Regions from separate parts of the Mesorhizobium sp. M0276 genome, predicted to be linked through region 3. Evidence: predicted binding sites of a transcription regulator. Region 3 holds the regulator's gene; each other region holds the start of a gene.
What was found. Region 3 encodes PhoB, which activates phosphate uptake and scavenging genes when phosphate is short. Its sites were predicted from a motif close to TGTCATNNANCTGTCAT; they were not measured.
Positions count from the first base shown of each region.

Region 1: the regulator PhoB is predicted to act here: its motif matches at 4,760-4,776, upstream of NKJ01_RS17920 (LTA synthase family protein).
Region 2: the regulator PhoB is predicted to act here: its motif matches at 3,437-3,453, upstream of NKJ01_RS10030 (esterase-like activity of phytase family protein).

Region 1 is NZ_JAMYSC010000021.1:36,042-46,159, forward strand. It holds gene rpsR (30S ribosomal protein S18) at 1-165, opposite strand, end outside; gene rpsF (30S ribosomal protein S6) at 165-665, opposite strand; gene NKJ01_RS17915 (pilus assembly protein TadG-related protein) at 1,110-2,756, shown strand; gene NKJ01_RS17920 (LTA synthase family protein) at 2,793-4,721, opposite strand; gene fabD (ACP S-malonyltransferase) at 4,998-5,951, shown strand; gene fabG (3-oxoacyl-[acyl-carrier-protein] reductase) at 6,008-6,745, shown strand; gene NKJ01_RS17935 (putative bifunctional diguanylate cyclase/phosphodiesterase) at 6,805-8,778, opposite strand; gene NKJ01_RS17940 (putative pterin-binding protein) at 8,795-9,325, opposite strand; gene NKJ01_RS17945 (acyl carrier protein) at 9,727-9,963, shown strand; gene fabF (beta-ketoacyl-ACP synthase II) at 9,998-10,118, shown strand, end outside.
Region 2 is NZ_JAMYSC010000010.1:22,241-32,358, reverse strand. It holds gene NKJ01_RS10050 (substrate-binding domain-containing protein) at 1-28, opposite strand, end outside; gene NKJ01_RS10045 (sugar phosphate isomerase/epimerase family protein) at 130-1,038, opposite strand; gene NKJ01_RS10040 (Gfo/Idh/MocA family protein) at 1,035-2,066, opposite strand; gene NKJ01_RS10035 (LacI family DNA-binding transcriptional regulator) at 2,262-3,287, shown strand; gene NKJ01_RS10030 (esterase-like activity of phytase family protein) at 3,562-5,037, shown strand; gene NKJ01_RS10025 (MATE family efflux transporter) at 5,387-6,859, shown strand; gene NKJ01_RS10020 (MFS transporter) at 6,879-8,087, opposite strand; gene NKJ01_RS10015 (TMEM175 family protein) at 8,282-8,857, shown strand; gene NKJ01_RS10010 (hypothetical protein) at 8,861-9,142, opposite strand; gene NKJ01_RS10005 (SDR family NAD(P)-dependent oxidoreductase) at 9,300-10,118, shown strand, end outside.
Region 3 is NZ_JAMYSC010000009.1:40,710-50,827, reverse strand. It holds gene pstC (phosphate ABC transporter permease subunit PstC) at 1-57, shown strand, start outside; gene pstA (phosphate ABC transporter permease PstA) at 61-912, shown strand; gene pstB (phosphate ABC transporter ATP-binding protein PstB) at 909-1,712, shown strand; gene phoU (phosphate signaling complex protein PhoU) at 1,738-2,445, shown strand; gene phoB (phosphate regulon transcriptional regulator PhoB) at 2,465-3,154, shown strand; gene eglC (endo-1,3-1,4-beta-glycanase EglC) at 3,689-5,101, shown strand; gene NKJ01_RS09280 (type I secretion system permease/ATPase) at 5,166-6,905, shown strand; gene NKJ01_RS09275 (HlyD family type I secretion periplasmic adaptor subunit) at 6,909-8,228, shown strand; gene NKJ01_RS09270 (ROK family protein) at 8,363-9,607, opposite strand; gene xylF (D-xylose ABC transporter substrate-binding protein) at 9,877-10,118, shown strand, end outside.

The sequences.
Region 1 (10,118 bases), on a different contig from region 3:
GGCGGTGATGCGCGACGGCACGATCTTGCCGCGCTCGGAAATGTAGCGCTGCAGGAGACGCACGTCCTTGTAGTCGATCTTGGGCGCGTTGGCGCCGGAGAACGGGCAGGTCTTGCGGCGGCGATGGAACGGGCGCCGGGTCGGGATCTGGTTGATGTCGACCATTATTCTGCACCTCCTTCAAAGCCTTCGCGCGGACGGCGCGGACCACGATCGGCACCGGCGTCGCCGAACGAGCGCGGCGGACGATCGCCACGATCGCCGCGATCACGGTCGCCGAACGAGCGCGGACCACGATCGCCACGGTCGCGATCGCCGAAGCCGCCACGTTCCGAGCGCTCTTCGCGCTTCTGCATCATGGCCGACGGGCCTTCCTCATGCGCCTCGACCTTGATGGTCAGGAAACGCAGCACGTCTTCGGACAGACCCATCTGGCGCTCCATCTCGTTGAGCGCGGCCGGCGGGCAATTCAGGTCCATCAGCGTGTAGTAAGCCTTCCGGTTCTTGTTGACCCGGTAGGTGAGGGACTTCAGTCCCCAGTTCTCGACCCGGCCGACGGACCCGCCATTCGCGGAGATGACACCCTTGTACTGTTCGACAAGCGCATCGACCTGCTGCTGCGAGAGGTCCTGCCGGGCAAGAAACACATGTTCGTAAAGAGCCATTATGTCTTATGCCTTTCTTCGTTTCTCTCCCGGTTCCCGGCGGCAAAAGCCTCTGCAACTTCTCTGACCCGCAAAATCGGGGAAGAAAGGAGCATGACGAGACGGTCGAGAGCGGAGACACGGGAGGCGGAAGCACTTCTGGCATCACACGGAGGTTTTCGAAAAACCTCCGGCCCTCCGTTCAGCCCCCAGCAAGGACCGGCAGATTGCGGGCGTCTATATAGCAATCCGGCTGCAAAGCAAGGGCAGACGACGTTCTATGAGTTGCGCGAGGCCAAAATCAAGCAGCAACCGTGGCCGGAGTTTGTGGTTTCCGCAACTTCGCCTTAACCACAAAGTCACGTGATGGAAGGTGAAATCTCGCCGTAAACGGTCGATTCATCATCGAAGGGGCAAAAACCGGACAAGCCGCGACAAAAAGCGGCAGGCATTTCGGGGGTAAGAATGCTTCTCAAAAAGTTCTGGCGCTCGAAGAGCGCCAATTTTTCGCTTGTAATGGGTCTGGGCCTGCCGGTCATCCTGACAGCCGTCGGTTTCGCAACCGATGTCTCCACCCTCATGCGGGCCAAGAGCGATCTTCAGAATGCCCTCGATGGGGCAAACCTTGCCTCTTCGCATCTTGGCGATCTCGACGTCACCCGCAATGACGCCTTCAACCGTTATTTCCAGGCCAATATCGTCGGGCACGGCGAACTCGGAAATGCGCAGGCGACGTTGAGCGTCGACAAGGGCATCAATTTCATCAAGACAAAGGCGGTTGCCACGGCGGACGTCAATCTGAACTTTGCCTTCCTGTTCGGCAACAGCAAGCACATCGCGGTCGATGCTGCCGCCGTCGAATCAAACAACCAGCTGGAAGTCGTGCTGGTGCTGGACAACACTGGCTCGATGGCCGGCGCGCGCATGACGGCGCTGAGGACGGCGACCAAATCGTTGCTCGATACGCTCGAATCGACAAAATCGCCGACGCGCCAGGTCCGCGCGTCGCTGGTTCCATTTGTTACAGCCGTCAACGTCGACGGTGACGAATTCGACCCGTCCTGGATCGATATGGACGGCAAGTCGTCCACCAACGGCGCCAACTTTCCGACCATCGACGGGAAGCGTCCCAATCACATGGCGCTCTTCAAACAGCTCAAGGAGACTGGATGGACGGAGCCCGGATGGAACGGTACCGGATGGAAAGGTTGCGTCGAGGCGCGACCGGGCCCCTTCAACATTTCCGACACGCCGCCCGATCCGAACAAGCCCGACACGCTGTTCGTTCCGTATTTTGCGCCGGACGATCCGGAAGACGCCCAGATGCCGTCTAGCTCCTACGGCAATTCGGCTAGATACTACAACAATTCCTATCTCGACGACGTCAGCGACAAGGTCATGCTCGCCAAGAAGAAGACCAACCTTCTCGGCATCGATCTCAGTGATCTCGTCAGCGATGTGTCGACGCCCGGCAAGTCCGACAAGGAAAAGATCGCCAAATATGTTGCCCCCGCCAAGGAACTCATCACTGAGACTGGGTCGCGCATCACCGTTGGTCCCAACCGCTCTTGCCCCACACCGGTCGTCCCTCTCACCAACGATTTTGACAAGCTTCGCAAGGCGGCAAGCGAGATGACCGAGTGGAACGGCTCGGGTACCAATGTTTCCGAAGGCTTGTCATGGGGCATGCGGGTGCTGTCGCCTGGCGCGCCCTATACCGGTGGCGCGCCATGGAAGACGCCTGGCATCAGCAAGATCGTACTATTGCTCACCGATGGCGAGAACGTTGTCTATGGCGCCAGCGAACAGCCGACAAAATCAGACTACACACCCTATGGCTATCTGGCGGGTGGTCGTTTCGGATCGGACAACCAGACGACCGCTGCGCGCAATGTCGACGGCTGGACCAAAAGCGTTTGTACGCAATTGAAGAGCGAGGGCGTGCAGATCTACACAATGGTGCTGCAATCCGACACCGCCGCCAACCGCACGCTTTACAGCGCCTGCGCTTCGGACCCGAGCGACTATTATGCCGTGAACGATCCGACCAAGCTGCCGAATGTGTTCCTGCAGATCGCCAACAAGTTCACGAAGCTGCAATTGACGAACTGAGGGCCCGGCCGAACCGGTCCGGAAGGACAAATCTGTTCAACTCGTATGGGCGACAACCTTGTCGACCGTTTCGGGGAAGAAGTCGGGCGCCGCATTGCGTTTGCCGAACATCATATCGTACTGCAAAAGGCGGAAATCGCGGATCGCCGGGTCGATCTCTTTCTGCCGCGCCCAATCGGGCGTGGCCTCGCCAGCCGGCGTCAGCAACAGGTTGCGGTCGACGACGCGATACCGTTCGCTCATCTGACCCAGGAAGCCGGTGTAGTAGGGATGAGTGATGCCGGCCGTCTTCAGGATATGATAGGGCAGGAAGGCTGGGCTGACGGCACCTATGTCTTGAGCCGGCCCGGTGCGATTCGACCAGATGACCAGCGGCGTCTCGTGATGTTCGAGGGCGGCCTCGGGCGACGCTTCCTTGCGCGGTGCGACATTGTCCTTGAGGAACCCGGTTTCGACGTAGACCGGCCCCAGCGGCGGCAGATGGTCGCCGAAGAAGGCGATCACGGTCGGGCGGGAGCGCTTCTTCGCCCACTCGACGAGGCGTTCAAGACCACGATCGGCGTCGGCTGAGCCCTCGGCGTAGCTAAGCAGCGATTCGCGCGCCCATTGGCTGATCGGCGCCTGCACCGTATGCGTCGGATTGTAGTAGCGGTTCGGCTCATAGGGGCCGTGGTTTTGCAGGCTGACGGCAAAGAAGAACACCGGCTCGTCGCTGGCGTCCGCCTCGCTGATGATCTCGTCGGTCATCGCCGCGTCCGATGCCAGCGGCCCGCGCTTTTGCATTGGCGGCAGCGTCTCTTCCGATTTGAAGTCGTTGAAGCCGAAATCAGCATAGACCGCGCCACGGTTCCAGAACCAGTTCGTGCCGGGGTGGATGGCGCGCGCCCGGTAACCCTGGCTCTTGAGGAAGGTTGCCAGCGAAGGCGTCGGCGTGCGCACATACTGCTGATAGGGGATGCTTCCGGCCGGCAGGAACGCATTCGAAAAGCCGGTCAACGCCTCGAACTCGATGTTGGCGGTCATGCCGCCGAATTCCGGCGAGAACATAGAGCCCGAGCGCAGCGCCCGTACGTTGGGGATCGGATCTGGCTTGATGGTGACTCCGGGCAGCTTGGTCGGATCCCAGAAGGATTCGCTCATGACGATGATGATGTCGGGCTTCTCGGCCGGTACCGAGGCGCTTACATCAGGCCTGCCGATCGCGGCAATTGCCTTGTCGGAATAGCCCGGTGGCGCCGAGACATGCGCCATCGGCACGTTGAGGGCAAAGGCCAGCGCAAAACCGTTGGAGGCATAGTTCTCCTTCTGATCCCACATGATCGGTATGATCTGCAGACGATCCCTGGTCCAGGAGAAGGTGGCGTAATCCATGATCGAAACGAAGAAGGCGAGCAGCGGCACTGCCAGCGTCAGCCGGGCAAGACGTCCCTTGCGGCTGAGCGCCGGCACCTTGCGGCGCCACAGCCGCCAGCCGTAGACGAGCAGCGACAGGCCGGCGACGATGCCGACGACCATGGCGAGCGCGGTCATCGGCCGGTCGCGCACCAGCAGCGGCAACAGCGCGAAGATCTGGCGGGCATAGAGGAAATCGGTCGGATAGAGCGGATCGCCGAGATAGTGAGACTTCTGGTGACCGACGAAAGCAAGGGAAAGCGTCAGCGGCGCGACAATCATCAGGCTCTGGTGGCTGCGCCCAAGCACCGCATCGAGGCCAACCAGGATCAGCGCAAACACGACAATGGTAGTCCAGCCCGGCTTGAGCGGCTGCAGGAAGAAGGAGACCGTGCCGGCAAAGTCGCCGCGCACGATCAGTTCGATGGAAAACACCAGGATGGCAGCGATGGCCAGGCTGACCAGACCATAGCGCACGACCGGCCATCTCCTGCCCGGCAGGTAGCCGGTGGAGGGGTCGTCTTCCAGGAACTGTGGCGCGGCCTTACCGGCGCGTTTTGAACTCTTTGCCACTTTTGATTTCCCCACCCAGCGACAACACGTCACTCGATTGTCATGGATTTGTCACGCAATGCTAGCGCCTGTAAGCAAAATAAGAAGAGCCAGCAAACGAATCGTGAGCGGTTTTCATCAGGTGTGATCGCCAAAAAGCTTTTCGGAACAGGCACTCGGCGGGTGACACTGCCGTCAGGAAGGGTTGAAGTGGCTTGACTTGGCAGCCTGCCTTGCGTCACAGGCAAGCAAAACTCGTCTACCAGGCAAGCAAAACCAACCCTTGGGAGCCCTCGCATGGCCGTTGCATTCACCTTTCCTGGACAAGGCAGCCAGGCTGTCGGCATGGGCAAGGATCTCGCCGACGCCTTTCCGGAGGCGCGCAGGATTTTCCAGGAGGTCGATGACGCGCTCGGCGAAAACCTGACGAAGCTGATCTGGGAAGGACCGGAAGAGACGTTGACGCTGACCGCCAATGCGCAACCGGCGCTGATGGCGGTGTCGCTGGCCGCGATCCGGGCGCTGGAATCGCGTGGTTTGTCGCTGAAAGGCAAAGTCGCCTATGTCGCCGGCCATTCGCTGGGCGAATATTCGGCGCTCGCGGCGGCGGGCTTCGTTTCGGTTGCCGATGCCGCCCGGCTCTTGCGCATCCGTGGCAACGCCATGCAGGCGGCGGTGCCGGCCGGCGAGGGCGCTATGGCGGCGATCATCGGACTGGAGCAGGCCGATGTCGAAGCTGCCTGCGCCGAGGCCGCCCAAGCGTCCGGGAAGGGCTCTGTCTGCCAGGTGGCGAACGACAATGGCGGTGGCCAGTTGGTCATTTCCGGTGCAAGAGCCGCGGTGGAACTGGCGGCAAAACTGTGCACTGAAAAGGGAGCCAAGCGCGCGCTGATGCTGCAGGTGTCTGCGCCCTTCCACTCCGCGCTGATGACGCCCGCCGCCGAGATCATGCGCGAGGCACTCGCCAGCGTGGCGAAGGCCGCGCCGATGGTGCCCATCGTTTCCAACGTCACCGTCACCCCGACCAATGACCCCGACGAGATCGCGCGGCGTCTGGTCGAGCAGGTGATCGCCCGCGTGCGCTGGCGCGAGACAGTGGAATGGCTTGGGGCAAACGGAGTCACCACGCTTTATGAGATCGGCGCCGGCAAGGTGCTTTCAGGATTGGCGCGGCGCATCAACCGCGACATCGCCACCGCGTCGGTCGGCTCGGCGGCCGAGGTCGAGGCGGTGCTGGCCGCGCTTGCATAAAGCGTCATTTGATCCCATCCCTATAAAAGGGTGTTCTTCTCAATCAGGAGACAAAAATGTTCGAATTGACTGGCCGCAAGGCGCTCGTAACCGGTGCATCCGGGGGCATCGGCGAGGCCATCGCCAGGGTGCTGCATGCGCAAGGCGCGATCGTCGGCCTGCATGGCACCCGCGTCGAGAAACTCGAAGCGCTGGCTACCGAGCTTGGCGACCGGGTCAGGCTGTTCCCAGCCAATTTGTCGAACCGTGACGAGGTCAAGGCGCTCGGCCAGAAGGCCGAGGCCGATCTCGAAGGTGTCGACATCCTCGTCAACAACGCCGGCATCACCAAGGACGGGCTGTTCGTGCGCATGTCGGATGCCGACTGGGACACCGTGCTCGAGGTCAATTTGACCGCAGTGTTCAGGCTGACCCGCGAGCTCACCCATCCGATGATGCGCCGCCGCCACGGGCGCATCATCAACATCACCTCGGTCGTCGGCGTCACCGGCAATCCCGGCCAGACCAACTACTGCGCCTCCAAGGCCGGCATGATCGGCTTTTCCAAATCGCTGGCGCAGGAGATCGCCACCCGCAACATCACCGTCAACTGCGTCGCCCCGGGCTTCATCGAATCGGCGATGACCGGCAAGCTCAACGACAAGCAGAAAGAGGCGATCATGGCGGCGATCCCGACGCGCCGCATGGGCACCAGCGTTGAAGTCGCGTCCGCTGTCGCCTATCTCGCCTCTAACGAAGCTGCCTATGTCACGGGCCAGACCATCCATGTAAATGGTGGCATGGCGATGATCTGACCGGACTGTGGCACTTCCCCGCGCATCCGCTTTGTTCGGGACGAGGCTTCGAACGATGACTAGGCGGAGAGGCTCAGCTTGAATTTTCCTGCGCTTCTCGTCCTGCCGCTCCGGGCAATCATATGATTTGTCAGCACGGTTTCTTCGATGGGCTTCGACATGAAGAACCCTTGAGCGCGGTGGCATTGTTCAGCGATCAGAAAATCTAGCTGCGCTTCGTTTTCCACCCCCTCGGCCACGACTGTCAGGCTGAGCGAATTGGCCAGCGCGATGATCCCTCGCACGACATTCTGCTTTTTCGGGGACGACGCCAAATCGCTCAAGAACGACCGGTCGATCTTCAACTGATCCAGGTTGAAATCGGCGAGATAGCCGAAACTCGCATAGCCGGAGCCAAAATCGTCGAGCGCCAAACTGACTCCGATGTTTCGAATTGCGGTCAGGATACGCAAGGCGCTTCGGCTGTTCTGGACAAACACCCCTTCAGTAATTTCCAGCTGCAGACGTGACGCCGGCAGTGCCGTTTGTCGCAACACTTCAACCAGATGGGTGAAGTAGACGTCGTTCTGAAGACTCTTGCCTGAAACGTTCACCGAGCAGACAAAGTCCTCCGGGCAAATGGGCAGCCACTGCGCTGCCTGCCGGCAAGCCTTGCTCAAGACCAATTTGTCGAGTTCCAATATCAGGTCACTTCGTTCGGCTGTTGGAATAAACGTCATCGGCGGCCGAATCGCCCCTGAGATCGGGTCGCGCCAGCGGACCAACGCCTCGGCACCGGTCATGCGCCCGGTTGCCAACTCGAATTGTGGTTGCCAGACCAGGAAAAATTCGTCGCAATTAAGCGCTCGCTTGATTGCGGCCTCTTCGCCAAGTTGCACATCGATTTGGCTGAGGATTGCAGGAGAAAATGTCACCAGATCAGCTCGCCCCTGGGCTTTTGCGGCGTAGAGAGCGCTATCCGCATTGCGCATCAAGGTTGAAATGTCCGCGCCATGCTCCGGAAAACTGGCCATGCCGATGCTTGCGCCAACTCGAACTTGATGGCCTTCCAATTCGGCAAACCCATTCAATTGCTCCCGAAGACGATTGCCGAGAGCTTTTTCGGCCGAATGCGCCACTCCAATCTCGATGATGGCGAACTCGTCTCCACCCAGTCGAACAGCAAATACATCGCCGGGACGTTCGATCAACTGCAGGATTTCGGCGACGGCTTTCAGCAGGAGATCGCCAACGTGATGGCCGAACGTATCGTTCACATTCTTGAAATGATCGAGGTCGATCAGGTAAAGATGGAGTTGCTTGCCAGCTAGCTTCGCCTGATCCAGCAAATCGTCTCTGTTGGCCGACATCCAGGCACGATTCTTCAGACCAGTAGTCGCGTCACGCCAAGCCAGAAATTCCAGTTTCTTTATGGTCTCGCGGCGGCCGATAAGCAACACGGCCGTTCCGATTGCAAGTAGTGACAAGATCGCCAATGCGAAGGCTATCTGATAATTAAATCTATTCAGGCTGATTTCCGAGGCGTAGAGATCGGCGTTTACCTGTTCGCCGAATTTATAATACTCATCATTCATTCGGGCTACGATCTGATCGAGTTCAAGCCCCATTTCCTTCAATCTGTCTGCATCGAGAGGTAGCCCGGCCGCGATCAGCGCATCAATCCGCGTTACCGAGTCGTTGACGCGCGGCACGATCGCCGCATAGGCCGGAATTTCGCGACTAGTTCCACTGCCGTCGACCCGCTCGAAGCGGACATAGACCAGATCATTTGCCGCCAATAGCTGATCGAGGCTTGCTGCGGACGTGGGCGCGGCTTGAGCGAGCGAAACCATATCCCGCAAGTGCGTCACGTCGCGTATGGCGATGTGGAATTCGCGGATGGCGAAAAACCCGAACCGTGGCAGCGAGGACTCGATCTTGCTGATGCTGAGAAACAACATCGTGATCAAGATGCCCGAACAGGCCACCGCCGCAGCTATAGCTGTCCCGTATGTAACCGGAACTCGCCAGCCCGTCTTTCCAAACCTTGCCATCAAGGTCACGCGGGCGCTAGTTGCCGGATTCGATCGCCTTGATCAGCCAGACCCATCGTGGTTTGCGAATCGGCGTATCGAAGCTAGGATAGTCATTGAGGGGGTATACGAGCCGGGTGGGACCCTGGGTGCGTCGGGTCAGTAACTTTCCATCCTGTCGCGTGGCAAGCAGGAGAGGACCGTCGGTCCAGTCCTCTCTCGGAATTATCTGCACATAATCGTCGACGGCTCGCAGAACAACAGAATCCTTGCCCTCCAATCCAACCAGCTTGAGCACATCGCTGAACAGGACGCCTTCAAACGTAAGCTGGCCGCTTTCGAAAGGGCTTGGGGTGGTGATCCTATAGAGGCCGAGCTTCTCCAGCTGCCTCAACGTGATCGGAGTCGATTCACCGTTCTTCTGGATATTGAAAGCAACTGTGTCCGGCGGTTCTGGGAGCTTTATGGATTCCAATGCCCGCGCAGGCAGAATGCCAAGTGCGAAAACCGCCAGTATGACTAGGCAGCGCTTGATCGTCAGGCGTCTTTTGTTGAGCAAGGATGACATGCGTCCACTCCTTTTCTTATTATCGCAAGCCGCCGCCGCCGTCGCCGAGGCGCCATTTCTTGGCGGAATCATTAACGCTACCATGGCCGAGTAACTTTTCAGTTAGCGACCTATCGCCAATGTTGATTTTCGTCTGGGTGGTCGGCATGCCCAGGAAGCCCGTTTTGATATGCGACGGATGGGATGGAGCAGGGTCGCGTCGGAACCCGTTCAAAGTCATCAGAGAAGGCCCATTTCGGCTTGGACCTCAGCCGATTTTCGTGTAATGCGGCCCGCAACCCGGCGGTTCGGGCAAAAACCGGTCCGTAGCCGTTGCGTTTCCGGCAGGACCATCTTTCAGCTTGATTAGCGGCATTCTGCCCGCTAACGAAGACAGACAAACAAAAGACGAGGATGCCCAAATGAGTGACACCGCAGAGCGCGTCAAGAAGATCGTCATCGAGCACCTTGGCGTCGATGCCGACAAAGTGACGGATCAGGCGAGCTTCATCGATGATCTGGGCGCCGACAGCCTTGACACGGTCGAACTCGTCATGGCGTTCGAAGAAGAATTCGGCGTCGAGATTCCCGACGACGCAGCCGAGACCATCCTGACCGTCGGCGATGCGGTGAAATACATCGACAAGGCTTCGGCCTGACACTTTCCGCAGTCATCACCGGGGAGGACCTGCGATGAGGCGTGTCGTCGTCACGGGCCTTGGGTTGCTGTCGCCGTTCGGCATGGGCTTCGAGCACGGCTGGAAGGAATTGCTGACCGGCCGCAGCGCTGCCAAGCGCATCACCGAGTTCGAGG
Region 2 (10,118 bases), on a different contig from region 3:
GAAGTGTCTTTCTCTTCGCGATGCTCATGCACTTATCCTCCCTTTTGTCCTCGCAATCCGAGGGTTTTCAACATTCGTTCCGGCAGTATCCAGCAGACTTTCCGGCTGGCTCCCCCCGCCGGTCTGCTCTCACACCGGATTCGGCAGGTAGCTGGCGCCTCCCCGGCATTGCTTCAGATATTCCAGCGCCCGCACCTGCCCGGTGATCTCAAGATCGCCGCGATAGACCGGATCGTGCCAGCCCTCGATGTCGATGGCGCCCTTGTAGCCGGCCAGCCGCAATTCGCTGATCACCCGCGTCCAGTCGCTGTCGCCGAAGCCCGGCGTGCGCATCTGCACGAACGGCAGCCGGCCGAACACGCCATGCTCGCGGATGACATCCCAGCGCACCGTCGCGTCCTTGCCATGGACGTGGAAGATGCGCGGCGCCCATTTGCGGATCTGCGGCATCGGATCGATCAAATAGACAAGCTGGTGGCAGGGCTCCCATTCGAGACCCAGATTGTCGTCGGGCACTTCGTTGAACATCAGCTCCCAGGCGTCGGGATTGTGGGCGATGTTCCAGTCTCCTTGAGCCCAGTTGCCATCCATCGCGCAATTCTCGAAAGCGATGCGCACGCCCTTGTCGGCGGCGCGCCTGGCCAGCGGTCCCCAGACCTCTTTGAAGCGCGGCAGGCTGTCGGTCAGCGGCTTGCCGCGCAAGCGGCCGGTAAATCCGCTGACCATCGACGTGCCGAACAGATGCGCGTTGTCGATCGCCGTTTCCCAAGCCTGGAGCACGCCGCGGTCGACATCGCCGCTCTCGAGCGGATTGCCGAACACGCCGAGCGAGGACACGGTGACATCGGCATCGCCGATCGTCTCTCGGATCTGTCCGGCAAGGCGCGGCAAGTCCTTGCCGCCCAGCGTCTGCCAGAAGAAGGGCTGGATGCTCTCGAAACCGAGCGGCAGGATTGCCTTGATGTAGGCCGCCGGGTCGTCGAGGTTGGCCCGCACCATGGTGCCGATCCTGATGTCGAGAAGCGGGTTTAGCGTCATTGTGGGTCCTCTGCGATCGTCACCCGGCGGCCGGTTTCGGCGCTCTCGATGGCGCCAAAAACCATGGCCAGGCTCTTGATGTTATCGGCGCCGCGCGTCTCCGGCTCGGTGCCGGTCTCGATGGCGCGGATGAAATCCTGGATGATGCCGAGATGGCCGCCGACGCGGTCGGCGGGATCGAGCGGCGGCACGTTGATTGGCTGGGTTTTGTCGAAAAGGCCGTCGCGGCCCGGCGCCACGACCTCTGCCTGTAGCACGTCATGACCGTCCCAAATGAGGCTGCCGCGCTCGGCAACGATGCGCCAGCTGCCCTCCCAGCTTGTGCGTAAACCGGCGCCGCACCATGAGCCGGCATAGGTGAACAGTCTGCCACCGCCGAGATCGAAGACCGCGCTGGCCGACGATCCCTGCCGGTACCAGGAATTGGCCGGCTCCCATTCCTGGCAATAGACGCCGGCCGGCTCGCCGGCGACCATGTAGCGGGCGGCATCGAAAGTGTGGATCGCCATGTCGAGCAGCAGGACATGAGCCATTTCTTCGCGAAAGCCGCCGAAATGCGGCGCGACGAAGAAGTCGGCATGAATGCTGGTGGCGGCACCAATGGCGCCGGAGTCCAGGAACCTCCGGATGCGCCTGACATTGGCGACATAGCGGCGGTTCTGGACGACGGCATGGATGCGCCCCGCCTGGCGAGCGGCCTTGACGATGGCCCGCGCATTCTCAGGAGTGTCGGCGAGCGGCTTTTCCGTCAACAGATGGCAATGATGGGCAAAGGCGGAAAGCGCGACCTGTCGCCGGGCGGCGGGAACCACCACGTCGAATACCGCGTCGGGCCGGGTCTGGTCGAGCACGGCGTCGAGATCGGTTCCAATGACGGCACCGGTGAGATCGTATTCGTGCGCCCTCGCTCGCGCCCTGTCGGCATCGAGGTCGACAAGGCCGACGATAGCCAGCTGGTCGATCTGCCGCGCGGCATCGAGCCAGGCCTTGCTCATGGCTCCGCAACCGACCAGGACGACATTGACCATCCAGTACTCCTCCCTCTCGGTCCCTCCAGACCGATCGTCACGGCATTCACGGCATGGCCGTAAACGTTTTTCCGTAAACGTTTACGAGAACACACCCGAAGGCGTAGAATGTCAATTGGTCGCTCGCGAAAATCGTCTTGTCGTCTTGGCCTCGGCGGCTGCCGGTGCTAGCCAGGCAAGGGGGAGAACAGTCACTTGGCATCCAGCATTCACGACCTTGCCCGTCACCTGAACATTTCGATCGGCACGGTGTCGCGCGCCCTCAACGGCCGCGCCGACGTCAATGCCGACACGCGCCAGCGCGTGCTCGAAGCGGCAAGGACACTCAACTACTCGCCGAACCAATCCGGCCGCAGCTTGCGGCAAGGCGCCACCCATTCGATCGCCTTCATGATGCAGCCACATCCGGGCGACCAGCAATATGGCGAGCCGTTCTTCATTCCGCTCCTGATCGGGCTGCAGGCGAGGCTCGCCGAAAGCGGGCTCGACCTGATCGTGGTGATGGGCGCTCCCGGCGACTACCAGCAGGAGCGCCTGCGCCGTGTCGTCGAGACGCGCCGGGCCGATGCGGTGGTGCTGGCCTGGACGCGGCGCGAGGACGAGCGCATCGACTATCTCACCCAGGTCGGTTTCCCATTCGCCACGCTCGGGCGCAGCCGCTCCGGAGCCAAGTCCTACCCTTCCCTCGACCTCGATTTCGAAAAGGCCGGAGCCGATGCGGTCGACCGCCTCGTGGCGCGCGGCCACCGCCGCATCGCCGCCATACGCCCGTCGCTCGACCTCAATTTCGGCTATCTGTTCCTGACCGGCTACCGCAAGGCCTTGCGGCGGCATGGCATCGAGGTCGACCCCGGGTTGATTGCTTCCGGCTTCATCAACGAGGCTGCCGGCTACGAAGTGACGCCGCAGGTGATGCGCTCCAAGGACCCGCCGACCGCCATCATCTTCAACAATGACGCGATGGCGCTTGGCGGCTGCAAGGCGCTGGCCGAGATGGGCATCAGGCCGGGTCACGACATGGCGGTGACCGTTATCGTCGACACGCCGCTCTGCCGCTACTTCTCGCCGGCGTTGACCGCTTTCCGCCCGGCGCTGGAGCCGATGGGACAGCGGCTCGCCGAAATGCTGCTGGCGTCGCTGCCCGGCTTCGCCGGCCCGGATGGTCCGCGAATCATGCGCGAGGTCTGGCCGCTGGAGCTGGTGGCGCGCGACAGCGATTGATGCTGTGCGCTTCGATCGACGCGTTCGGTCAACCGGCTTCTCGCCAGCCTCGGCCAATTCCATGAATGTCCGGGAATGACAAGTCTCGTGCGAGGACTGCGCATTCGAGATGTCGGCCGTCGGCCAGAGCCTGGCGAAGCATCGTGCGCTGTCACGCAAGCATCATGTTCGCGCCGTAGACCGCGTTTCGGGAGCGCGCGGCATCATCGTTGCACCTCTTGCAGCTTTTCGTCCTGCGGCCGCTTCGGCTCATCTGTCTCAAAGAGGTTCATCCATGAAACACCTGCACCGAACCGCGTCGCTCGGCGTCGCGCTGGCCTTGTTCACCGCCTTGACGCCGGCTCTCGCCGACAGCACCGCGACGATCGGCGGCCTCGTCAACAAGGGACTGGTCGGCGTCGGCCGCATCCCGGCCGCCCAGCGCGACAAGTTCGGCGAGACCTTCGGCTCAGGCTCCGGCATGTCGATCGATACCACCAGCTGGACGCGTGATGCAGGCCGCTACAAAGGCTCGCTCTGGCTGCTGCCGGACCGCGGCTACAATGTCGTCGGCACCACCGACTACCGGCCGCGCCTCAACACGATCGGGATCGAGTTTACCCCGGCAGCACCAGGCACCGCACCGGCTGCCGGCCAGGAGCAGACAGGCGTCAAGGCAACGCTTGCCGACACCATGCTTCTCACCGACGACAAGGGCGCCAATGCCACCGGCCTCGATCCGCTCAACGGCGTGCGCGCATCAAGCGGCGACATGCCGATCCTGCCCGAAGCCAACGGCAAGCTGGCGCTCGACAACGAGGCGATCGCGCGCCTGCCCGACGGCACAATGTTCATCTCGGACGAATACGGCCCCAACATCTACCGGTTCTCCGCCGACGGACATCTGCTGTCGGCGACCCAGCCGCCCGCCGCTCTCGTGCCGATGCGCCACGGCGCGCCGAACTTCGCCTCCGACAATCCCGGCCCGGGTGCCGCGGAGCCGGATCCGAAGGATCCCGACACCGGCCGCCAGAACAACCAGGGCCTCGAAGGCATGGCTATGACGCCCGACGGCAAGTTCCTGATCGCCGTGCTGCAGTCGGCGGCAAGGCAAGACGGCGGCGATTCCGCCTCTACCCGCCAGAACACAAGGGCGCTGGTCTATCACGCTTCCGACCTCGCCCACCTAAAGCTGGCGCATGAGTATGTCGTGCCGCTGCCGGTATTCAAGGATGCCAAGGGCAAGACCAAGATCGCGGCGCAAAGCGAGATCGTGGCATTGTCGGATCAGGTCTTCCTGATGTTGGCGCGCGACAGCGGCAACGGCCAAGGCGTGAAAGGCGACACCTCAATGGTGCGCCAGATCTTCGTCGTCGACGTCTCGGCCGCGACCGATATTGCCGGCGGCGCCTTCGATGCCGCCGACAAGCCGCTGGCGCCTAAGGGCCTGCTCGACCCGTCGGTGACGCCGGCAAGACTGACGCCGTTCATCGACATCAACGACACTGCCGAACTCGGCCGCTTCGGCCTGCACAACGGTGCGCCAAACAACAGGAACAACCTGTCGGAGAAGTGGGAGGCGATGTCGGTGGTCAGCGCGCTCGATCCGAAACTGCCCGACGACTATTTCCTGTTCGTCGCCAACGATAACGACTTCCTCGCCCAGGACGGCTTCCAGGTCGGCGCGCCCTACAAGGCCGAGGACGGCGCCGATGTCGACACCATGTTCCTGGTCTACCAAGTCACGCTGCCGGGTCTTGCCAAGAAGTAGCGACAACACAAGGGCGGGCGCGCCGAGCGCGTCCGCCTGAGCAGATCGCGAAGGCTTGGTTCAATATCTCCGCATTCCCTCGGTTCGCCCCGCATCGATCGGCTCGGCCGTCCTGTTCGACACCGCGTTGATCTTGCCGTGGCCGACGGATTGGACGCACGAAGACCGGCGCACATCGGGACATGCCCCCCGGCTATCCAAGATCAGCAGGAATGCAGCCCAGGTACCAGGGATCAATATGCCATTCCTGGAGTTTTGAGAAAATGATTGTATCAAGCATGACCTGTCCCGTGGAATCGGCGATCATCGTGGACCGGACTTGAGATAAACCTTCGCCGAGTTGCCCGACATGGACGAAATAATGCCCTCGCGCCGGCGCACCGGCGACCTGACCAGCGGGCCGATTGCGCGCACGCTTCTGCTGTTCGCACTGCCGGTGCTCGGCTCCAACGTGCTGCAGTCGCTCAACGGATCGATCAACGCCGTCTGGGTCGGCCGTTTCCTCGGCGAATCGGCGTTGACCGCCACCTCCAATGCCAACCTCGTCCTGTTCCTGATCCTCGGCACGGTGTTCGGCATCGGCATGGCGGCGACCATCCTGGTGGCCCAGTCGGTCGGCGCCCGCGACCTGCCGGAGGCGCGCCGCATCGTGGGCACCAGCGCCACCTTTTTCTTCCTGGTCTCGGTGGTTTTCGCGGTCTGCGGCTGGATCTGGGTCGACGCCATCCTGGGCGCGCTGGGCACGCCCGCCGACGCCCTGCCGCTCGCCCGTTCCTACCTGCGCATCATCTTCATCGCCGTGCCGATGATGAACCTTCTGTCCTTCGTCATGACCGTGCTGCGCGGTGCCGGCGATTCACGCACGCCCTTCTTCTTCATGGCGCTGGCCGTCGTCCTCGACATCGTCCTCAACCCGCTGCTCATCCGCGGCATCGGGCCGTTTCCCGAACTCGGCATCGCCGGCTCCGCTACGTCCACGCTGATTGGCCAGACGGTGAGTGTGATCGCCATCCTCATCGTGCTCTACGTGCGCAAGCATCCGCTGCGGCTGGCCGGCGCCAATCTCGCTTTGCTGCGGCCCGACCCCACCTTGCTGCGCATCGTCGTCTTCAAGGGCGTTCCGATGGGGTTGCAGATGATCGTCATCTCGGCAGCAGCGCTAACGGTGATGGGCATGGTCAATTCCTACGGTTCGCAAGTCGCTGCCGCCTACGGCATCGCCGCGCAGCTATGGACCTACATCCAGATGCCCGCGCTCGCCATCGGTGCCGCGGTTTCCTCGATGGCGGCGCAGAATGTCGGCGCCGGGCGCTGGGACCGGATCGGCCGCATCGCGGCGTCCGGGGTCGGCTTCAACCTGGTCCTGACGGGCGCACTGGTTGCCGTGCTTTCCGTTTTCGACCGCCCGGTGCTGAGCCTGTTCCTGAGCAGCGATAGCGCTGCGATCGACATCGCCAGCCACGTCAACACCATCGCGTCGTGGTCGTTCATCCTGTTCGGTGTCACCATCGTGCTGTTTGCCACGGTGCGCGCCACAGGCGCCGTGATGCCGCCGTTGATCATCCTGGTGATCTCGGTGCTGGTCGTACGCACCGGCTTTGCTTATTCCATGCGCGGCGTGCTCGGTGAGGAGGCGCTGTGGTGGAGTTTTCCGGCCGGCTCGATCACCTCGCTGGTTCTGGCAGCGGCCTACTACCGCTTCGGCGGCTGGCGCACCTTGCACATGATCGAGAACAGGCCGGCTGCCGGCGAGCCACCGGATACCGGGCTCGGCGTGCCGCGCCAGCGCGCCAACATGGCGCCCGAAATGCCGAACGGCTGAGCCCGAGCGTCGCCTCGTCTCAACGCCTGTGTTTCAACCCGAAGGCCAGCGCCACCACCGCAAATATGATGATCATGCCGGCGAAGGCCAGGCTTGCGGCGATAGAATTTGCGTAGGTCGAAACGATGCCGATGCCGATGACGGGCAAGGCATTGCCGACAAAGCAGCAGATGAAGAAGCTGGACACCACCTCCGCACGGCGATCCTGCGGCGCGATCTCGTTTACCACCTGCAGGCCACCACGGTAGCCGAGCGCCGCCGCCACGCCGCAGCAGGCTGTCGCCGCGATCATCAACGCCAGCGAAGCCAGTATTTGCGCCGCCACCACCGCCAAGACGCTTGGGATCATCAATGCCAGCGCGGCCAGCATGGCTTTGTTGCTCGTCATGTGCATCAGAACCACGATGCTGATCGCGGTGACGATCGCCAGTTCGAAGAACAGCGCGCCGGCGACGGCGTGGTTGGTCTCATGAAGCTGCTGCGCCAATATGCTCGGCGCCACTGCCGCATAGAAGCCGACGAGCGCCATGGCGCCAAAGCCGGTGACCGCCGGCGCGACGAAGCGCGCGCGGATATCCTCCGGGACGGAGAGTTGCGGCCGGATGGAAACGTGCTTGAGGCCGCCCGGCTTCGCAACGGTTTCGCGGGTGTGCCAGACCAGGATCGTCACCACCGCGAGTGCCGCCAGATAGACGATGAAGACCAGCCGCAACGGCCATGGCTCGTACTCAGCCAGAAGTCCTGAAATCAAGGCGCCAAGACCGAGGCCGAGGAAATTCGTGCTGGTGGCGATGACGCTGGCGCGCGACTTGTCCGCGCCCGGAAGAAGCTCGGCAATCCATGCGGTTCCGGTCCCCGCGCCAACCCCGATGCCGAGCCCGCTCAGAATGCGGGCCATGCCCAGCGAGACGACGTTTCCGGCAAATAGGAAGACAACGGCGCTGATGATGGCGACAAGCATGGCCGCCAGGCTCGCGGGCCGGCGCCCGACAACATCCGAGACGCCGCCCAGCATCAGCAGTGCCGCCAGGTTGCCGACGACATAGACCGCGTAGATCAGCGTCAGCGTGATCTGTGAAAAACCGAATTGCTGCTTGTAGATGATGTAGAGCGGCGTCAGCACGGTGCTGCCGGCAAACAGCACCGCAATCATCGCGGCGATCGCCGGGATTGCAAGCGCATCGCTGCGAGTTTCATTGTGCGTACGGGCCAAATAGCGAATGGCCATGGGTCAACCTCATTACCGGTTTCGGGGATCGCGATCTTAACGCACGTTCATCCGCGACGTTCCGGCCGGCAGGCAGGTCTCCTGACGGCACGGTGAGCGTTGCCCGAGCGACAAGCTCGCTGTTGAGCACTCCATTCGAGAGATGGCGTCTTTGGATTTCGTACCGTAACCTGTGCCGGGAGGAGGGAGGACTTATGGGCAAAGGCAGGGTCGAGGCATTCACCGATGGCGTCGTGGCCATCATCATCACCATCATGGTGCTTGAGCTGAAAGTGCCGCATGGCGAGGATGTCGCAGCCTTGTTGCCATTGTGGCCGGTCTTCTTCTGCTACGTGCTGTCCTTCATCAATGTCGGCATCTACTGGAACAACCTGCACAACATGTTCCACACCGTGCAGCGTGTCGACGGCCGCGTGCTGTGGGCGAACCTCAACCTGCTGTTCTGGCTGTCGCTGATACCGGCGACGACGGCCTTCATGGGCGAGAACCACTTTGCGCCGGTGCCGGTCGCCATCTACGGCATCGACTTGGTGCTGTGCGCCATCGCCTATACGATTTTGGCCGCCGCGCTGCATCGCCTGCACGGCAACGACACCGCCTTTGCCAAGGCATTGGGCCGTGACCGCAAGGGAAAGATCTCGTTGGCTATCTACGTCGTAGCCGTCGTGCTGACCTTCGCCAGCCAGTGGATCGGCGTCGCACTGTATGTGCTGGTCGCAACGATATGGCTCGTTCCGGATACGCGTTTCGCACGGGTGCTCGAAAAGTAGTCTCTACTTGCGCATCGCTTTCAGTTTCTCCGCCACCGATGCGGCAAGGTCGGCATAGCGCTCCTCCAGCTGTTCCGCCGCCTTGATGATCGAAAAATCATGGCCGAACTTTTCCAGCGCCATGCGCAGCTTCTCGACGAACTCGGCCTGTTTTTCCAACGCCGAGAACAGCGTCTTCACCTGGGCTTCGCTGATGTCGGGGTTGGCCAGCATCTGCGGCACCTCGCGCCCCATCTGGTCACCGATGGTGGTCTGTTCCCTGAGAATTGCGACCCAGTCCGTCAATCAGGAAATCTCCGTTTGCCCCGGGCAAAAGCTCCTTTTGCCGGGACAACATGCGCAGCCTCGACCGGACTGGTCAACCCAAACAGGGCGATCAGAGGCTTGCGCAAGCCCGTTCGGGCGCTAAGTTCGGCGCCATCGAAAGAAGGAACCATCGCCCATGATGACCGACGCCGAGATCCAGACAGTCCTGCCCGCGCTTGGCCGAGGCAACGCCGCCGTCATCACTGGCGCCGCCAGCGGCATCGGTCTTGCGGCCGCCAAGCGGCTTGCGTTGATGGGCATGAAGATCGTGCTGGCCGACATTGGCGGCGCGCGCCTTGACGACGCCTCGCGAGCCGTCGCCGCGATTGCCGGAGATGATGCCGTGCTTGCCGTCGCCGCCGACGTTTCGAAGGCGGATGAGGTGGACCGCCTCGCCGAAAGGGCGTTCGGCGCCTTCGACGATGTGTCGCTGCTGATGAACAATGCCGGCGTCGGCGACAATCCCGGAAAGCCCTGGGAAAACCGCAATGCCTGGAAACGACTGCTGGACATCAATTTCTGGGGCGTCGTGCATGGCGTCGGGGCCTTCGCGCCGCGTATGCTGGCCTCGGCCAAGCCAGGCCTGATCGTCAACACCGGCTCCAAGCAAGGCATCACCACGCCGCCCGGCAACCTCGCCTACAATGTCTCCAAGGCCGCGGTGAAGACCTACACCGAAGGCTTGGCGCATGCACTACGCAACGAACCCGGCGCCCATGTCGCAGCCCATCTGCTGATCCCCGGCTTCACCTATACCGGCCTGACCGAAGGCGCGACGGAAAAACCGGCCGGCGCCTGGACCGGCGAACAGGTCATTGATTTCATGCTGGAATCGCTGACCAGGGGCGACTTTTACATCTTGTGCCCGGACAATGAGGCGGCGCGGCCGTTGGATGAGAAGCGCATGGCGTGGGCGATCGGCGACATCATCGAAAACCGCCCTGCCCTCTCGCGC
Region 3 (10,118 bases):
ATCCTTGCCATCGCCCGCTACATGCTGATGCGCATCGACGCCCGCACCGGAGCCTGACCGATGTCGACAGCCACATCGCTTCACCAGAGCCGCAAGAGGAAGAATGCCGTGATGATGACGCTGTGTGTCACCGCGGCGGGCATCGGACTTGCCTGGCTGGCGCTCATCCTCGGCGCGCTGGTCTACAAGGGCGCGGCCGGCCTGTCCCTTGACGTCTTCACGCAGATGACGCCGCCTCCCGGCGACGCCGGCGGCCTGCTCAACGCCATCTATGGCAGCGTGGTCATGACGATCATCGCCGTCATCGTCGGTACGCCGATCGGAGTGCTGGCCGGCACTTACATGGCCGAATACGGTCGCTTTTCCAGGCTGACCACCGTGGTGCGCTTCATCAACGACATCCTGCTGTCGGCGCCGTCGATCATCATCGGCCTGTTCGTCTACGAACTTATGGTGCGGCCGATGGGGCATTTCTCGGCAATCGCCGGTGCTGTCGCGCTCGCCATCCTCGTCATTCCGGTGGTGGTACGCACCACCGAAGACATGCTCAATTTGGTGCCGAACGCCTTGCGCGAAGCCGGCACCGCGATCGGCGCACCGCGCTGGGTGGTCATCAAGTCGGTCGCCTACCGCGCCGCGCTATCGGGCATTGTCACCGGCATATTGCTGTCGATCGCCCGTATCTCCGGCGAGACGGCACCACTGCTCTTCACGGCGCTCAACAACCAGTTCTGGTCGAGCAATCTCAACGCGCCGATGGCCAGCCTGCCTGTCACCATCTTCCAGTTCGCTCTCAGCCCCTACGAGGAATGGCAGCAACTGGCCTGGACCGGCGCACTCATCATCACATTGACGGTTCTTGCGCTCAGCATCGTTGCGCGCAGCCTGACCGGACGCAGAGAGGACAAATGAGCCAGATGTTGTCTCCAGACATGACGATCGCCGCCGAGGCCACCGCCAAGGCCAAGATCGAGGTCAAGAACCTCAACTTCTACTACGGCCAGTCGAAGGCGCTGAAGGACATTACGCTGTCCTTGCCGGAGCGCAGCGTCACCGCCTTCATCGGGCCTTCGGGCTGCGGGAAGTCGACGCTGCTGCGCGTCTTCAACCGCATCTACGAGCTCTATCCCAAGCAGACGGCCGAAGGTCAGGTGCTGCTCGACGGCCAGAACGTTCTCGACCGCTCGCAGGACCTCAACCTGCTGCGCACCAAGATCGGCATGGTGTTCCAGAAGCCGACGCCATTTCCGATGTCGATCTATGAAAACATCGCGTTCGGCATCAGGCTCTACGAGAAGCTGAGCAAGTCGGAGATGGACGGCCGCGTCGAGCAGGCGCTGAAGCGCGCGGCACTCTGGACCGAGGTCAAGGACAAGCTCGACGCCAGCGGCCTCAGCCTCTCCGGCGGCCAGCAGCAGCGGCTCTGCATCGCCCGCACCGTGGCGGTGAAGCCGGAAGTCATCCTGCTCGACGAGCCCGCCTCGGCGCTCGACCCGCTGTCGACCGCCAAGATCGAGGAACTGATCGACGAGTTGCAAGCCGACTACACGATCGTCATCGTCACCCACAACATGCAGCAGGCGGCGCGCGTATCGAAGCAGACGGCCTTCATGTATCTGGGCGAGCTGGTCGAGTTCGACCGCACCGAGAAGATCTTCACGTCGCCCCGCGAGAAGCGCACGCAGGACTACATCACCGGCCGCTTCGGCTGAGCTCAGGCATACGAGGAACAGGATCATGAGCGAACACACAGTCGCTTCTTTCGACGAGGATCTCGGTCAGATCAGCAAGCTCATCAGCGACATGGGCGATCTCGCCAGCTCGATGGTCGGCGGTGCGACCAAGGCGCTCTTGAATTCCGACAACGCCTTGGCACAGCGCGTCGTCTCCGATGATGCGATCATGGACGCGCGCCAGCGCGAGCTCGACGACCGCGCAATCACGCTGATCGCCAAGCGGCAGCCGATGGCCGATGATCTGCGCCATGTCGTCGGTTCTATCCGCATGGCCGGCGATCTCGAACGCATCGGCGACCTTGCCAAGAACATCGCCAAGCGTGTCGGCACTGTCGGCCTCAGCGTCACGCCGCGCGACCTTTCGCACTCGATCGATGGAATGGCACAACTGGTGCTGATCCAGGTGCAGGGCGTCATCGAGGAATATGCGGCGCGTGACGCCGCCGCGCTGGCGAAACTGCGTGCCGACGACGAACGCATCGACGTCAAATACACCTCCGTGTTCCGCGAGCTTCTCACCTATATGATGGAAGACCCGCGCAACATCACCGCGTGCACGCATCTTTTGTTCTGCGCCAAGAACCTCGAGCGCATCGGCGACCATGTCACCAACATCGCGGAAAATGCCTATTATGTTTTGACCGGCACGCAGCTGCCGGCCAATCGTCCGAAACAGGACGAGACGACAATGTCCGCGCCCGCGGCATGACGACAGGGGTAACCAGCCGATGATCGCGCCACGCATCATGGTGGTGGAGGACGAGGAGCCGCTAGGCGTGCTGCTCCGTTACAATCTGGAGTCCGAGGGCTATCAGGTCGAGGTCGTGACGCGCGGCGACGAGGCCGAGATCCGGCTGCAGGAGAACGTGCCTGACCTTCTGGTGCTCGACTGGATGGTACCGGCGGTCTCCGGCATCGAACTCTGCCGGCGCCTGCGAATGCGTCCCGAGACCGAGCGGCTGCCGATCATCATGCTGACCGCGCGCGGCGAGGAGAGCGATCGCGTGCGGGGCCTCTCGACCGGCGCCGACGATTATCTGGTAAAGCCGTTTTCGACACCGGAGTTCATGGCCAGGGTCAAGGCGCTGCTGCGCCGTGCCAAGCCGGAACTGCTGTCCAGCGTGCTGAAGGTCGGCGACATCGTGCTCGATCGAGAATCGCACCGGGTCTATCGCAAGAAGAGCGAGATCCGGCTCGGGCCGACCGAATTCCGCCTGCTCGAATTCATGATGCGCCATCCCGGCCGCGTGTTCTCGCGCAGCCAGCTGCTCGACAACGTCTGGGGCGAAACGATCTACATCGACGAACGCACGGTAGACGTGCATGTCGGGCGGCTGCGCAAAGCCGTCAACAACGGCCGCATGCCCGACGTCATCCGCACCATTCGGGGCGCAGGCTACGCGATCAGGGAAGACTAGCCGATAGATCGGAACCAAGGTTCAAATTCAATCAGCAGGTCGTCGCCAATGGCCACGCGATGGCAGACATTCAAGCAGGCGGCATCGAAGTCTAAACTGCCCTTCGCGGTCGCGGGCTCGCGCGTACCTTGACTGGCTGGCGATTGCCTTCCGATCTCCCAATTCGCTTTTCTGCCAGGCTGGCCGCAGGAAGCACGGCCCGTGACACTTTAGTTGGTCACATTGCTATCTTGCCCGCAGACCTCCGATCAAAGTCGCGCGCCTCAAGAAACAATTTGAACTAATATGGCTATGTGCCCGCTAGAGGATGTGGTTTCGCATAAATTCGCAATTTTATTAAAAATTGCATCCGACTAAGAGCGAGTTTCCCTCTTCTTTATTGATTGTATGTGCTCCGAATAGTCAATACGATCTTGGATCTGATGATGATTCCGCGGGAACGATCTCGTTCGTTGCAACGTTGCTTTGAAAGCGGTCGCCGGACGCTGCGCCGAATGATTTGACCAGGTCGGACACTAAGAGGAAGGATTTCTGATGAGCACGGTCTTAAACGCCAAAGGTATTCCTCTTCCCTACACCGGCGCGTCCAGTCATTGGTTCTCGGCAACCGGAGCCGGGGCCGAACTGCATGGCACTTCAGGCAACGACTCCTTCTGGGGAGACACCGGCGTCTATGTCACGATGTACGGTGGCGCCGGCGATGACTACTATCACCTCTATTCCACCAACAATAAGGCGGTCGAAGATCCCGGGGCCGGGATCGATACGATCGACACCTGGATGAGCTACAAGCTCCCCGACAATTTCGAGAACCTGGTCGTTACCGGCGCCAATCGATATGCGTTCGGAAATGCGTTGGACAACATCATCAAGGGCGGGTCGGGTCATCAGACGCTGGATGGCGGCAAGGGAAATGATGTCCTGATCGGCGGTGACGGCGCCGACACTTTCGCCATCTCCAAAGGAAATGGGAGCGATCTTATCTTCGATTTCGGTGCGACCGATGTGGTGCGCCTTAACGGCTATGACTTCACTTCGTTCGACGCCGTCCGTTCGCAGATGGTTCAGGTGGAATCGAACGTGATGCTGAACCTCGGATCTGACGAGATCCTGGTGTTCAAGAATACGACCATCGACAAGTTGCAGCCCACCCAGTTCGAACTGCCGATAGACAAGTCCGGAATGACGCTGTCCTTCTCCGACGAATTCAACACGCTGAGCCTTCGGGACGGGCAGGACGGCACGTGGAATTCCAATTTCTCGTGGGGCGCGCCGAACGGCAGCACATTGAGCAGCAATGGCGAGTTGCAATGGTATATCGACGCCAATTACGGGCCGACGAGTTCCGTCCACCCGTTCAGCGTTGAAAACGGCGTCCTCACCATCACCGCCGCGCAGGCGCCGGAGGACATCAAGCCTCTGATCAACAACTACGAATACACATCGGGGATACTGACGACCCACGACACCTTCGCGCAAACCTACGGCTATTTCGAAATGCGGGCGGACCTGCCCGAAACGGCCGGAGCCTGGCCGGCCTTCTGGCTGCTTCCGGAAGACGGATCGTGGCCGCCGGAGCTGGACGTCGTCGAAACGCGCGGTCAGGATCCGAACACGCTTTTCATGACAGCGCACACCAATGAGACGGGAGAGCACACGAAGGTTTCGTCCACCGTGAACGTTGCGGACACTGACGGTTTCCACACCTATGGCCTGCTCTGGACAAAGGATGAGCTTGTCTGGACCTATGACGGTGTGAAGGTCGCCCAAGCGGCGACGCCGTCCGACATGCACGACCCCATGTACATACTGGCCAATCTCGCGGTGGGCGGCATTGCCGGCCAGCCTCCTGACCATCTGGCTACTCCAGCGGAGATGAAAATCGACTATATCCACGCCTATACGCTGGACCAACCCTTGGACATGGCAAGCGACCACTCGGTCTAAGCGGCGGCTTCATGTTTGAGGCCATTAGCCGTCAGGGAGCGCGGGGATGATTGGAGAGTCCAGTTTGCGGGCAGTTTTCAGGCGCGCCATCGCCGATGTCGGTGCTTTCTCGTTCCTCATCAACATCCTGCTGTTGGTGATCCCCCTTTATCTCTTGCAGGTCTATGACCGCGTCCTGCCTTCCTACCGCGTCGAGACGCTGTTCTACCTGTCGGCTATCGCGGTTCTCGCGCTAGCCTTTCTCGGTCTCCTCGATGCGGTCCGCTCCATCTACACGCAGCGCGTTGCAGCCACTGTCGACGACAGACTGGGTGCGAGGACATTCGCCGTCTCGCTTGAAGCCAAGTACGCCGGCGGCGCAGCCATGTCTCCACTGCGCGACCTTGCCTCGATATGCGCCTTCATCAGGTCACGCAGCGTGGCGGTCTTGTTCGACCTGCCGTTTGCTCCCTTCTTCCTCACCCTGCTGTACCTCATCCATCCCTTTCTGTTTTGGCTTACGCTGGCAGGGGTTGCGCTGTTGCTTACGCTGGTCCTGGCAAATCAGCTCGCCGTCGGCAGGAACGACGCTTTGTCCGCGGAACGTTCGGCTGTCGCCAGCCTGTCGGAGCAGGCCTTTGCCCGCAACGCGGAGACGCTGCTCGCCATGGGTATGGTCCAAAACGCCGCGCGCGTCTGGGGCAGGCACGTGGCGGAGGCGCTAGTTCTTCATGACCGTTCGTCCACGGCCAACGCGATCTTCAGCGGAACATCGCGAGCCGTACGCATGATCCTTCAGCTGGCGATACTGGGCGTTGGAGCATGGCTCGTGCTGCAAGGGAAGATGACGGCAGGGATGATCTTCGCGTCTTCCCTGGTGTCGTCCCGCGCGCTGCAGCCGCTCGATCAACTGATCGGTTCATGGCGGCAGATCGTCGACGCCAGACGATCGTGGAAGCGGTTGGACAAGGCGCTTTCCGCCCATCCGGCACACGCGCGAAAACTGACCTTGCCGGATCCGTCGGGCGAAATTGTCGTGCAGGGGCTGATCCTTGTCGCTCCGAACGCCACGCCCGGCACCGAACCCATCATCAAGCGACTGAACTTCCAGATCGGCGCCGGCGAAGCGGTTGCGATAATAGGTCCAAGCGGGGCCGGCAAGTCCACCCTGGCAAGATTGCTTGTCGGTGCGATCCAAGCGACCAGCGGCTGCGTCAGGATAAACGGCGCCGACCTCAGAAACTGGGACGAGAAGCAGCTTGGCCGTCATATCGGATATCTCGCTCAGGAGGTGGAGCTCTTTCCCGGATCAATCGCGGAAAATGTCGCCCGCTTTGAACCTGATGCAAGTGACGCCTCTATCGTCGAAGCGGCAAAACGTGCCCAGGCGCATGAACTGATACTGGCGCTGCGCGATGGCTACCAGACCGGAATAGGTCCGTCGGACAGAACACTGTCGGGCGGCGAACGCCAAAGGATCGGGCTGGCGCGTGCCTTTTACGGCAATCCGCGTATTCTTGTGCTGGATGAGCCCAGCACACATCTCGACGGCAGCGGCGAAGCCGCGCTCGAAGACGTGCTTGCCGCGGCGAAAGGAGCGGGCGTTACGACGATCGTGATAACGCACCGCCCTTCGGTCGCCGCAGCCTGCGATCGCGTGATGCTTCTGCGCAGTGGAGTGATCGAAGCCTTCGGTCCAAGCGGCGACGTGTTGCGGCAGCCGATCGCCGGCATCGGCCTTCCCCCGAAGCGCAGCATGGCGGTGACGGGGTCCTTTGCGACGACGATCCGCACCACCCCTCATAACGTCCGCTTTGGATCCTAGAAGATGGCAGCACAGAGTCTCGTCTGGGAAGGCAAAGCGCGCACCGACATCCGGCGGGTGGCTTTCGCCGGATATGCGGCAACAGCGATATTGATAGGTTGTTTTGGCTATTGGGCGGTCAGTGCACCGTTGTCCGGCGCGGTCATCACGCAAGGCACAATCTCGGCGACAGGCGGAAACATCCTCATTCAGCATCCTGAGGGCGGTATCATTCAAGAATTGCTCGCCCATGAGGGTGATCGCGTGCAGCAGGCCCAGGATCTGATCCTGCTGGATAGAACGGCCGCGCAAGCCGAGCTCAACCGGCTGACGAGACAGTCGATCGCGTTGAAGGCGAGCGCCTCGCGGCTGGAGGCGGAACGCGACGGACTGGACCAGCTTGCGCCAATCACGGAGGCCGCGCCAGCACCATTCCAGCACGATTTCGAGATTCTGGTTCGAGAACAGCAGAAGGAATTCAATGCCAGGCTCGCCCGGTTTCGATCGGAACAATCGATCCTCGCGCAGCGGGTTGCCATGCATCGCCAGTCTGTCGTCGGTTTGCAAGCCCAGAAACTGGCCGTCCAGCAACAGGCCGAAGTCGTGAAGAAAGAGCTCGGCATCAAGACCAATCTGCTGGACAAAGGCCTCACCAATCGCACGGAATATTCGCAGCTTTTGCGCAGCGAAGCCGATCTCGTCGGGCAGGCAGGGGCGCTGGAGGCAAATCTTGCAGCGGCCAACACCCAGATCGTCGAAGCCCAGGAGCAAATCGAGCGCCTGACCACCCAACGCGTGGAGGAAGCCCTGACGAAGCTCGACGAGGTACGGTCTTCGCTGGCCGACATCGACGAACAGATGCGGGCGTCCGAGGCAGTGCTGCGGCGGACGACGATCAAGGCGCCGGCAGCGGGCATCGTGGTGTCGTCCACCTATAATTCCAAGGGCAGCGTGATTGCCCCCGGCGAGAAGATCATGGAGATTCTGCCTACGACATCGGGTCTGGTCGTCGATGCACGGCTGCCGCCGAAAGACATCGACCAGGTTCGTGTCGGCCAGCCGGCAAGACTGCGACTATCAGCGTTGAACATGCGGCTCACGCCTGAGATTTCAGCCATCGTGACACAGGTTTCCGCAGACCGGCTCATCGACCAGGTTACGCATGAAGCGTATTTCCGCGCGAAGCTGAAAATTGCCTCCGCCTTGCCGCCCGGCGTGAAAGCGGAGCAGCTCTATCCTGGAATGCCGGTAGAAGCGTTCATAAGTACTGGCGACCGGAGCTTTTTCGAGTATCTCGCACGGCCGATGCGCGATTCCTTCGCTCGCGCTTTCACGGAGCGGTAGATGTGCGGACCGCGCAATCGATCGGCGCAGCAATGACTGCAAGGGACTTGGCTGTGAGAGTTCAACCGAGGACGTGCTAAACTCCGCCCAGGGTCGAACTCGGTCGTTCACAATGACCGGCTTTGACCCTGGTCTCACGCGACACTCTTTCCGGCGCTCCCTCTCGCCAGCACACCTGGCGCAAAAATCTCCTGATCGACGAAGGTCAGCGCCCGCATGGCGCAGCCTTCGCGGATCAGCGGCAATTCGTTCGGCTCTGCCTCGAAGGAAATCCATTCGGAATGCTGGCCGCCGGCGGTCTGGGCGATGGCCTTGCGCAATGCCGGCTCGATCAGGTCGAAGGCGGCGGCGCTGACGCCGACCATGGCGACGGGCGCCGGATCGATCAGCGCGAAAAGGCTGCCGAGACCGTAGCCGAGGGCTTCGCCGGCCCTGCGATAGGCCTCCCGTTCGGGCCCGTCACTTTCGCGGGCAACAGCCGCCAGCGCGCGCATGTCGGCGTCGCTGACATCGGCGACGGGTTCCGCGTCCTCACCCAGTTGCCTTGCATTGCGCCAGATGGCGTAGTTGCCGGCATAGGCCTCGACGCAGCCGCGCCGTCCGCAGCGGCAGAGCGCGCCGTTCGGCCGATGGATCATATGACCGAACTCGCCGCCCGACGAGTGGGTGCCGGTGAACAATTCGCCTTTCAGCACCAGGCCCATGCCGATGCCGTGCGACAAAAGGATGGCGATGAAATCGTTGCGGTAGCGATCGGGATCGCGCCAGCGCAGCGCGATCGCCATCATGTTGCAGTCGTTCTCCATGGTGGCGGGGATGCCGAACTCGTCTTCGAGGATGTCGGCGAAGGCGATATCGGTGTGCGGCGTGATTGGCGACCACAGCATGGCGCGAGCACGGGTGTCGGTGATGCCCTGGATCGCCAGCGCGATGCGGGCGATCCTGTGAACGTCAAGATCGGGATCTTCGAAACGACGCCGCACGATTGCCGTGCATTCGCCGATCAGCGCGTCGCGCGCTATGGTCAACGTGTCCAGCCGGCGCTGTTCCTCTGATATCACCTGGCCCGCATAGTCGATGACGGCGACGGAGAGAAAATTCAGCGACAGCACCACGGTCATCACCGCTGCCGCTTCCGGGTTGAGGCTGAGCCCGACCTGGGGCCGGCCACGTTTGAGCGAGCCGGCCTCGCTTGGCTTGCTTTCTGTCAGGATGCCTTCACCGATCAGGTCGGAGGAGATCGCCGATATGGTCGAGTGGCTGAGGCCCGTGGTTGCGGCGATCTCGGTGCGTGAAGGCTGTCTGGCGCGGCGGACAGCGGCGATCACCATCGCCCGGTTGCGCCGGCGCAAATCGTCGTGGCGGATTCCGACCGACATGTCTGTTCAAGTCCTCCCGGTCGCCGCGGTTCTCCGTCCCCTCGAACGCTGTCGGCAACGCTGTCAAATACTGGCAGAAGCCGCCCGGCCTGTCATTTATTTATTCCGGAGCTCGAAAAAAATTCGCAGACACATCAAAATCCCTCAGAATCGATGTTGACAGCGTTCGGGTGTTGGATCAGTATTTTTTCGAGGCTCGAAAAAATAGAGCCTTTGTGCCGGCCTTAGGGTCAGTTTGGTCGCGCCATACGCGGCGCAGGGAGGATAATATGAAAAGATTCACAGCCGCCATCCTGGCGGGTGTCGCCATGTCGCTGACGCTCGCGTCAGTCGCGCAGGCGAAGGACAAGGTCATCGGCGTTTCGTGGTCCAACTTCCAGGAAGAGCGCTGGAAGACCGACGAGGCCGCCATGAAGACGGCGATCGAGGCAGCCGGCGACAAGTACATCTCCGCCGACGCGCAGTCCAATCCCGGCAAGCAGCTTACCGATGTCGAGAGCCTGATCTCGCA